DNA from 2 places in the Bradyrhizobium sp. WSM4872 genome. Region 2 is predicted to be linked to the other one. Evidence: riboswitches for the same ligand, from Rfam matches in the RefSeq annotation. Region 2 holds a riboswitch; the other holds the start of a gene.
The links. Region 2 has a riboswitch for cobalamin ahead of AC0L3C_RS09220 (TonB-dependent receptor). Riboswitches for the same ligand answer to the same signal wherever they lie in the genome.
Positions count from the first base shown of each region.

Region 1: another riboswitch for cobalamin. It lies ahead of metE (5-methyltetrahydropteroyltriglutamate--homocysteine S-methyltransferase); the one in region 2 lies ahead of AC0L3C_RS09220 (TonB-dependent receptor).

Region 1 covers NZ_JBVVPT010000014.1:85,580-88,987, reverse strand. The annotation lists gene metE (5-methyltetrahydropteroyltriglutamate--homocysteine S-methyltransferase) at 1-1,461, opposite strand, end outside; cobalamin riboswitch at 1,561-1,760, opposite strand; gene AC0L3C_RS20020 (4Fe-4S binding protein) at 2,542-2,745, opposite strand; gene AC0L3C_RS20015 (EAL domain-containing response regulator) at 3,323-3,408, opposite strand, start outside.
Region 2 covers NZ_JBVVPT010000005.1:38,771-42,178, forward strand. The annotation lists gene cobF (precorrin-6A synthase (deacetylating)) at 1-215, shown strand, start outside; gene cobT (nicotinate-nucleotide--dimethylbenzimidazole phosphoribosyltransferase) at 231-1,283, shown strand; gene AC0L3C_RS09215 (histidine phosphatase family protein) at 1,284-1,856, opposite strand; cobalamin riboswitch at 1,929-2,130, shown strand; gene AC0L3C_RS09220 (TonB-dependent receptor) at 2,248-3,408, shown strand, end outside.

The DNA of each region.
Region 1 (3,408 bases), on a different contig from region 2:
ATGCACGGTATGGGCTGTCTCCGCTTTCAGAAGCTGCTCGTACTGCGTGTCATTCAGCGCTCCCCGCGCATGAGCTGCACGCGCATTGCGGACGTCCGCCGTTTGCGGGAAGGATCCGATGGTTGTGGTTGGAAACATCGGCAATGCGAAGGCGACGCGTTGGACGTCGGCGCGCTGGGTGAACGCACTGCGACGGCGACGCATGCTATCGTCGATCGCGGCCATTCGTCCGGCGACGTTCGCACTGTGGATCTTCGGCGATGTTTCGCGGGTGACGGATGCATCCTCTGAGAGCGTGAGTTCATCGGCCACGTCGGCAGCATAGCCAGCCAGCGCTTTGCCCAATATCGAAAGTTCCTTGATCTTCTGCACTGAGAACGCCAACCACGTCTTCAGATTGGGATCGAGATCGATCTCTAGTTCAATGTCGGTCGGAACATGTAGCAGCGAGCAGGAGGGGGCAATCTGAACACGGTCCCTGCCCAGTTTTTTGACCATAGGAGCAAGTTGGTCGAGTAGCGCCGGCAGATTAGAGCGCCACACGTTGCGACCATCAACGACACCGAGCGAGACCACGAGATCTCTACCTGCTCTGGCGACAATCGCGTCCAACTGGTCAGGTGCACGAACCAGGTCGACATGAACCCCGGCAACGGGCAAGGCCAATACTGTTTCAAGATTGTCGCCGACACCCCCGAAGTATGTGGCCAGCATGATTTTAAGGGTCGGCACGGCCTTAGCGAAATGAGCATAGGCCCGGCGGACAGCGGCCCGAGATGCTTCGTCGACGTCCATCACTAGGCATGGCTCGTCGAGCTGAACCCATTCAGCGCCGCGCGAGGCTAGTTCGCGGAGAACATCGACATAGACGGGGAGGAGTCGATCAAGCAGCGACAGCGGATTGAAGGCGGGATTTACGCTTTTGCCGAGCTTCAGGAAAGTGACTGGGCCCACTAGGACGGGCCGCGTCTGATAGCCGAGGCTTCTTGCCTCCTCATATTCCTCGATCGGCTTCCGAGAGGCATACTTAAAGATCTGATCCTGGTGAAATTCCGGCACCATGTAGTGGTAGTTCGTATCGAACCACTTCGTCATCTCCTGTGCGGCTACGCCGGGCCCATGCTGAGCGTGACCACCGTCTTGAGCGCCACGCGCCATGGTGAAGTAGGTTTTGAGCGACACAGGACCTTCGTTCCAGCCGTAAACGTCGGGAATGGCGCCGACCATTAGGCTGGTATCGAGCACATGGTCGTAGAGCGAGAAGTCATTCGAAGGAATGACGGTCGCACCGCGGGATTTCTGCCGTGCCCAATTAGCGGCACGAAGTCCACTCCCCGCCTCGAGGAGCTCGGCTTCGCTGGATTTTCCCGCCCAGTAGCTCTCGAGCGCGAATTTGAGTTCGCGTCGTGGGCCGATGCGTGACGTCCCCAGTGTGGCAACGGGAAGCGAAAGGATTGACATAGCTTAGACCCCATGTTGGGGCAAAGGCCATGGCGGACGCAGACAGCGAACATCGCGTGAGCGACAACTGCTTGGCGCACACCGGGACGCCCCGCCCGTGGACGATATCTTGTCGAGGCAGGTCTCCTGGCTCACGGGTCGTCGCTGCTGTCCGGCCTTCCCGAAGCCGCATGGCTTCAGTGACTTCGTTGGACAGCGGCTCGCCGCTTACAGTTGCGGGGGCAGCGCCGGCATTGCACCGGCTTCCCTCTTAGCTCCAGATCAAACGAAATCCGGAGACCGCGACGGCTTGAATTATGCGCACGAGGATCGATGCGTCAACCTACCGATTCTCGCTGCGATATTGCCCAAGCGATTACGAGCGCACTAGGCGGGCACGACGGTCTTGCTCGCGGCCTGGTGAACACGCCCGGATCTGTCGAGGCTCCGCTGTGAATGCATTCGCTCCTTGCTCGCGTAAGGGTTGAGCTCCACGACCGGAACGAACCCGGGCCGCTTTCGGTATCTGTGTGATCGCGAGGAGGCGACCTTTTCCGTCAGCAGCTTTTCGAACCAGCGCGTCAGGAAGGTGCGATCATCTCGGCCGGCATCCGTTTGGTCACAGCCCACGAGGCTCCCTAGACATTTCGAAAGCCGGATTGCTCCAGGACCGCACGGATGATCAGGTCGGCTCCTTGGTGTTCGGCGGCCCGACCAGGCACGAGGTCGTCCGCCTCCGTGAGGTTGGCCAAGATGATCTTCTCGGTGCAATAGGTGTTCACGTGCTGAGCGACTTTTGCGCCGGCTTCGATGCGTCCGTGGCCGCTCGACGCCGGTCTGCCTCGCCTCGACTCGCGGCCAGCGATGATAGGCCTTAACGCGGCCACTGAGCATCGAGGGCCTTGTCCTTGTTCGTGACAATTTCGACGGTGTCCTCCGACAGAGCCCTTTGAGGGGTTCCTCGGAGTCGCTCAGCGTCTTAAGCTCATAACGATGTTAATCGACCTCGATGCGCCCCATGCGGTCGTGGTCTCCTCAAGGTCCCACATCTACAACTTCGTTCGCGAAATCGAGCGATGAGGCCTTTTGGTCGCGGGCTGCCTATCCTGTCTTGGACGGGACACAGGTGTCAGGGACCGGACAGACCACCGCGCATTGCGGCGTGTCGCAATGGCCCTCGCACTCCGTACATTTTTTGGCATCGATAACGTAAATGTCGCGCTTCAGACTGATCGCCGCGTTGGGACACTCGAACTCACATGCGCCACAAACGGTGCATTGCGAAGCGACGATCTTGTAAGCCATGCCTTCCGACTCCTTAGGCGAGCGATGCCATGGGCGATCCCTTTCAAATGCCGTGCCAAACGCAGACGCGCTCAATGTTGGGCAATTTGCCCAATTCGGCTGTCCCGGGTCTGAGACCATGTTGCATCTGCGACAGCAACAGCTCGCTTCAATTTCAGGCTACGAGCCCTCGGGCCCTCTTGCGAGAGTCAGTCGCGACTTGACGCTGGAAGCGTCCGTCGGTTTGTTTGGCACGTCAGCGCGGGGGCAAGCGAGGCTGACGCTTCCTCAACCGGCGGCGACAAAAAACCGCCAACGGACGCAGGTCTACGTTGGATCTCGGCAAACCTCCGGTCACACACCCCGACTGGAGGTTTGTGCAAGCCTCGCTCATGGCTGCAACGCTAGCTGCGCGGAGGACTCGCTGGAGGCTTGCCAAAACGGGCTTGTGGTATAACAAGCTTCGGAGGGAAATGAAGTGGCGGCGGGACGACCGACACTGGCCCTGCAGACCGAATTGCACTCAGCCTCATGCCTGGTGCCGAGTAGGCATGGCGGTGCTCATGAGCGTCGCTTGGCCGCACTCAGCCACTCGCAACTATTTTAGACGAGCTGGAGCAGGGTTGAAAGATGACTGTGCAAATTGCTTCAGTGGCATGGCTTTTCCGAACAGATGGCCCTGCG
Region 2 (3,408 bases):
CCGTGGTGGTGATGCTCGACGGCGGCACGGCGTTCCAGTCGCTCGATCCGGAAGGCCTGCACATCTGGTGGGGCGCCTATCTCGGCATGCCCGATCAGATTATCATGTCCGGCGCGCTGGCCGAGATCGGTGCGCGGATCGTCGCCGTCCGGCAAGAGGCGCGCGAGCGGCACGGCTGGATCATGGACAGTTACATCCTCAAGCGCAGGCCGTGAGGCAAGCGAGGCAGCATGCTCCCCGAATGGCTCTCCCAACGATGCCCCGATATCTCCGCAGTGCATCGCGAGGCGGCGGTGGCGCGGCAGGCGCAACTGACCAAACCGGCCGGCGCGCTCGGCCGGCTCGAGCAGCTCGCGATCGAGCTTGCAGGCCTGCAAGCGACCGAGCAACCGCGCGCGGCGCGGGTGCCGATCATCATCTTCGCCGGCGATCACGGCGTCGTCGCGCAGGGCGTCTCGGCCTATCCGAAAGAAGTGACCATCGCGATGCTGGCGAATTTCGCCTCCGGCGGTGCCGCGATCTCGGTGCTCGCGCGTGAGCTAGGCTCCAGCCTTCAGGTTATCGACGCCGGCACGCTGGCGCAGGAGGAGATGGCTGGAATCGTGACCGACAAGCCGCGCAACGGCACGCGCGATTTCAGCGTCGAAGCTGCGCTCACCCCCACGGAGCTGGCATTTGCGTTCGAAGCCGGCCGACGTGCAGTGACCCGCGCGCAGGCCGGCCAGCCCGATCTTTTGATCTTCGGCGAAATGGGCATCGGCAACACCACGACTTCGGCGGCGATCGCGGCCGGCTTGCTCGGCGTGAGCGCGGAGGAGATCGCGGGCAGCGGCACCGGCATCGACGCGGCTGGCCGTGCGCACAAGGCGCGGGTGATCGACGCTGCGATCGCGCGCCATGGCATTGCAGGCGCTTCGCCCGAAAAGATCCTGTGCGCCGTCGGCGGTCTCGAGATCGCGGCTATCTGCGGTGCTATTATCGCGGCTGCACAGCGCCGCATCCCCGTGTTGATCGACGGCTTTATCGTGTCGGTCGCGGCGCTGGCGGCGGCGCGGCTCAACCCGTCGTGCCAGCCGTTCCTGCTGGCCTCGCATCAGTCCGCCGAGCAGGGGCATCGGCTGGTGCTTCGCGCGCTCAACGTGCAACCGCTGATCAGCCTCGATCTCAGGCTCGGCGAAGGATCGGGCGCGGCCATCGCGCTGCCGCTGGTGCGGTCGGCCTGTGCGCTCCACAACGGCATGGCGACCTTTGCGCAGGCCAATGTGCCTGACCGACCGGCCTGATCAAGTCGTCTGCTGATTGACACAGACGACGCGCCAGCCGGTCGCGAGCCGGTCGATCCGGGTCAGCGACAGCGGATCGATCACGAAGCGGAGCGCCGCTTGAGGCGTCAGATCCAGCGCGATGCACAGCGCCGCGCGGATCGTGCCGGAATGCACGACGAGCGTTGCAGCCCCGGCGCCGATCTTCGACAGACCCAGCCGGACCCGCGCGACCTGATCCTCAAAGCTTTCGCCGCCCGGGGGCCGTCCGCGCGCCGGATCGTTCCAGAACCGTGCATAGGCCTCGCCACCGGTCGCGGCGAGTTCGTCATGCCGACGGCCGGTCCAGTCGCCAAAGTTCTGCTCGCTGAATTCGTCCAGCTGCAGCGGCTCGAGCCCCAGCGCGCGGGTCGTCTCGATCGTGCGCCGCGACGGGCTCGCATAGCTCGCGGCGTCCCGCGGCAGGCGCTGCCGCAGCGCCTCCAGCTGCGCGCGATCGCCGAGATCGGCCGGCGCGTCCGCCGCATGGATCGTCCCCGTGACGCCATCGACGGGCGCGTGTCGTATCAGCCAGAGGAAGGTCTCGCCTTCCATGCTTATCTCCAGGGAAATTGGTCGCCGTGGCACTAACGCGGCAACTGATACATTGACTCTGTCTGGATCGTAATCCTAGATGCTCGCGACGGTTTCCCCGAGAGGGGATGAAAAGGGAATGCGGTGCGGGGACATTGTCCCCAATGCCGTGGCTGCCCCCGCAACTGTAAGCGGCGAATCTTGCGTCACGTGCCACTGGGTGTCTCGGTCCCGGGAAGGCGACGCAAGGTACTGACCCGCGAGCCAGGAGACCTGCCGTCAGCCGTGGTCACACGCGAAGATGTCGGTCGGGGAGTACAGACATTCGGCTTCATCGGAAGGCTTATAAGCCCGAAGATGGGACCTTGGTTCGCTGTGACGTGCCACTGACGTCATACCGAGGTCCAAGACCGTGTCTCCTGTTCGTATTGTACGACCGCGCGCGTTCCTGCTCGCATCCGCCGTGCTGACATCCTTTGCCGTGCTTGATCCGCCCGCCGCGCTGGCGCAGCAGGCCCGCGAACCTCTGCCGCCGGTCGAGGTAACGCCCGCCCAATCCCGCAAGCCGGCCAAGCCCGCCGCGCGGGAGGCGCAGGGCCCGCGCCGCGCGGCTGCGCGCAGGCCAACGGTCGCATCTGTAACGCCTAAGCTTGTCGTGCCGACCGCGGCAGCACAGACGCCGCTCAACACCAATGCCGTTGCGGAAAGCGCCTCGCGCCTTGGCCTGACCGTGCGCGAAACGCCCGCGACCGTGGAGGTGATCTCGGCCGCAACCATGCGCGAGCAGGGCTACCGCACCGTGTCCGACGTCGCGCAGGGCGCGGTGGGCGTCACATCCGGCGACAATCCGGCCGAGCCTTCGGCTTTCTCCATGCGCGGCTTCACCAACAGCCAGATCAACACGCTCTACAACGGCATCAAGATCGGTCCGCAGAACATGACCTCGCGGATCACCGACACGGCCAATCTGGAGGCCGTCGAATTCCTGAAGGGTCCGGCGTCGCTGATGTCAGGCGAGGGCGCCGCCGGCGGCGCGATCAACTTCGTCACCAAGCAGCCGCACACCGGTCCGATCCGGAACGAGGCGGATTTCTCCTGGGACTCACTGAACTCGTTCCGGGCGCATTACGGCTCGGGCGGCAGCACCAATGTGCAGGGGCTCGATTATCGCTTTGACGTCAGCCGTTCCTCGCTCAACGGCTTTGCCGACGACACCAACACCAAGACGCTCGACGTGTCGGGCCAGCTCAACTACCGCATCTCCGACAGCCTCAAGGTCTGGGGCGCCATCGAGTACCGCGAGGATCGCTCGAAAGCCTATTGGGGCGTGCCGCTGGTGCCGATCGCCTTCAGCGGCTCGCATGCGACGACGGGCATCGTGTCCGGCAGTTATTTCAACAAGACTGATCTTGGGGCCGTCACGATCGACGACCGCACCTTCAACACCAACTACAACGTGCTCGACAACAAGAACGTAGCGAAGGAGGTCTGGCTGCGCGGCGGTTTCGAGCTGAAGCTGGCGCCCGACCTGACGCTGAAAAGCCAGGCCTATGGTTACGGCGCAGAGCGCACC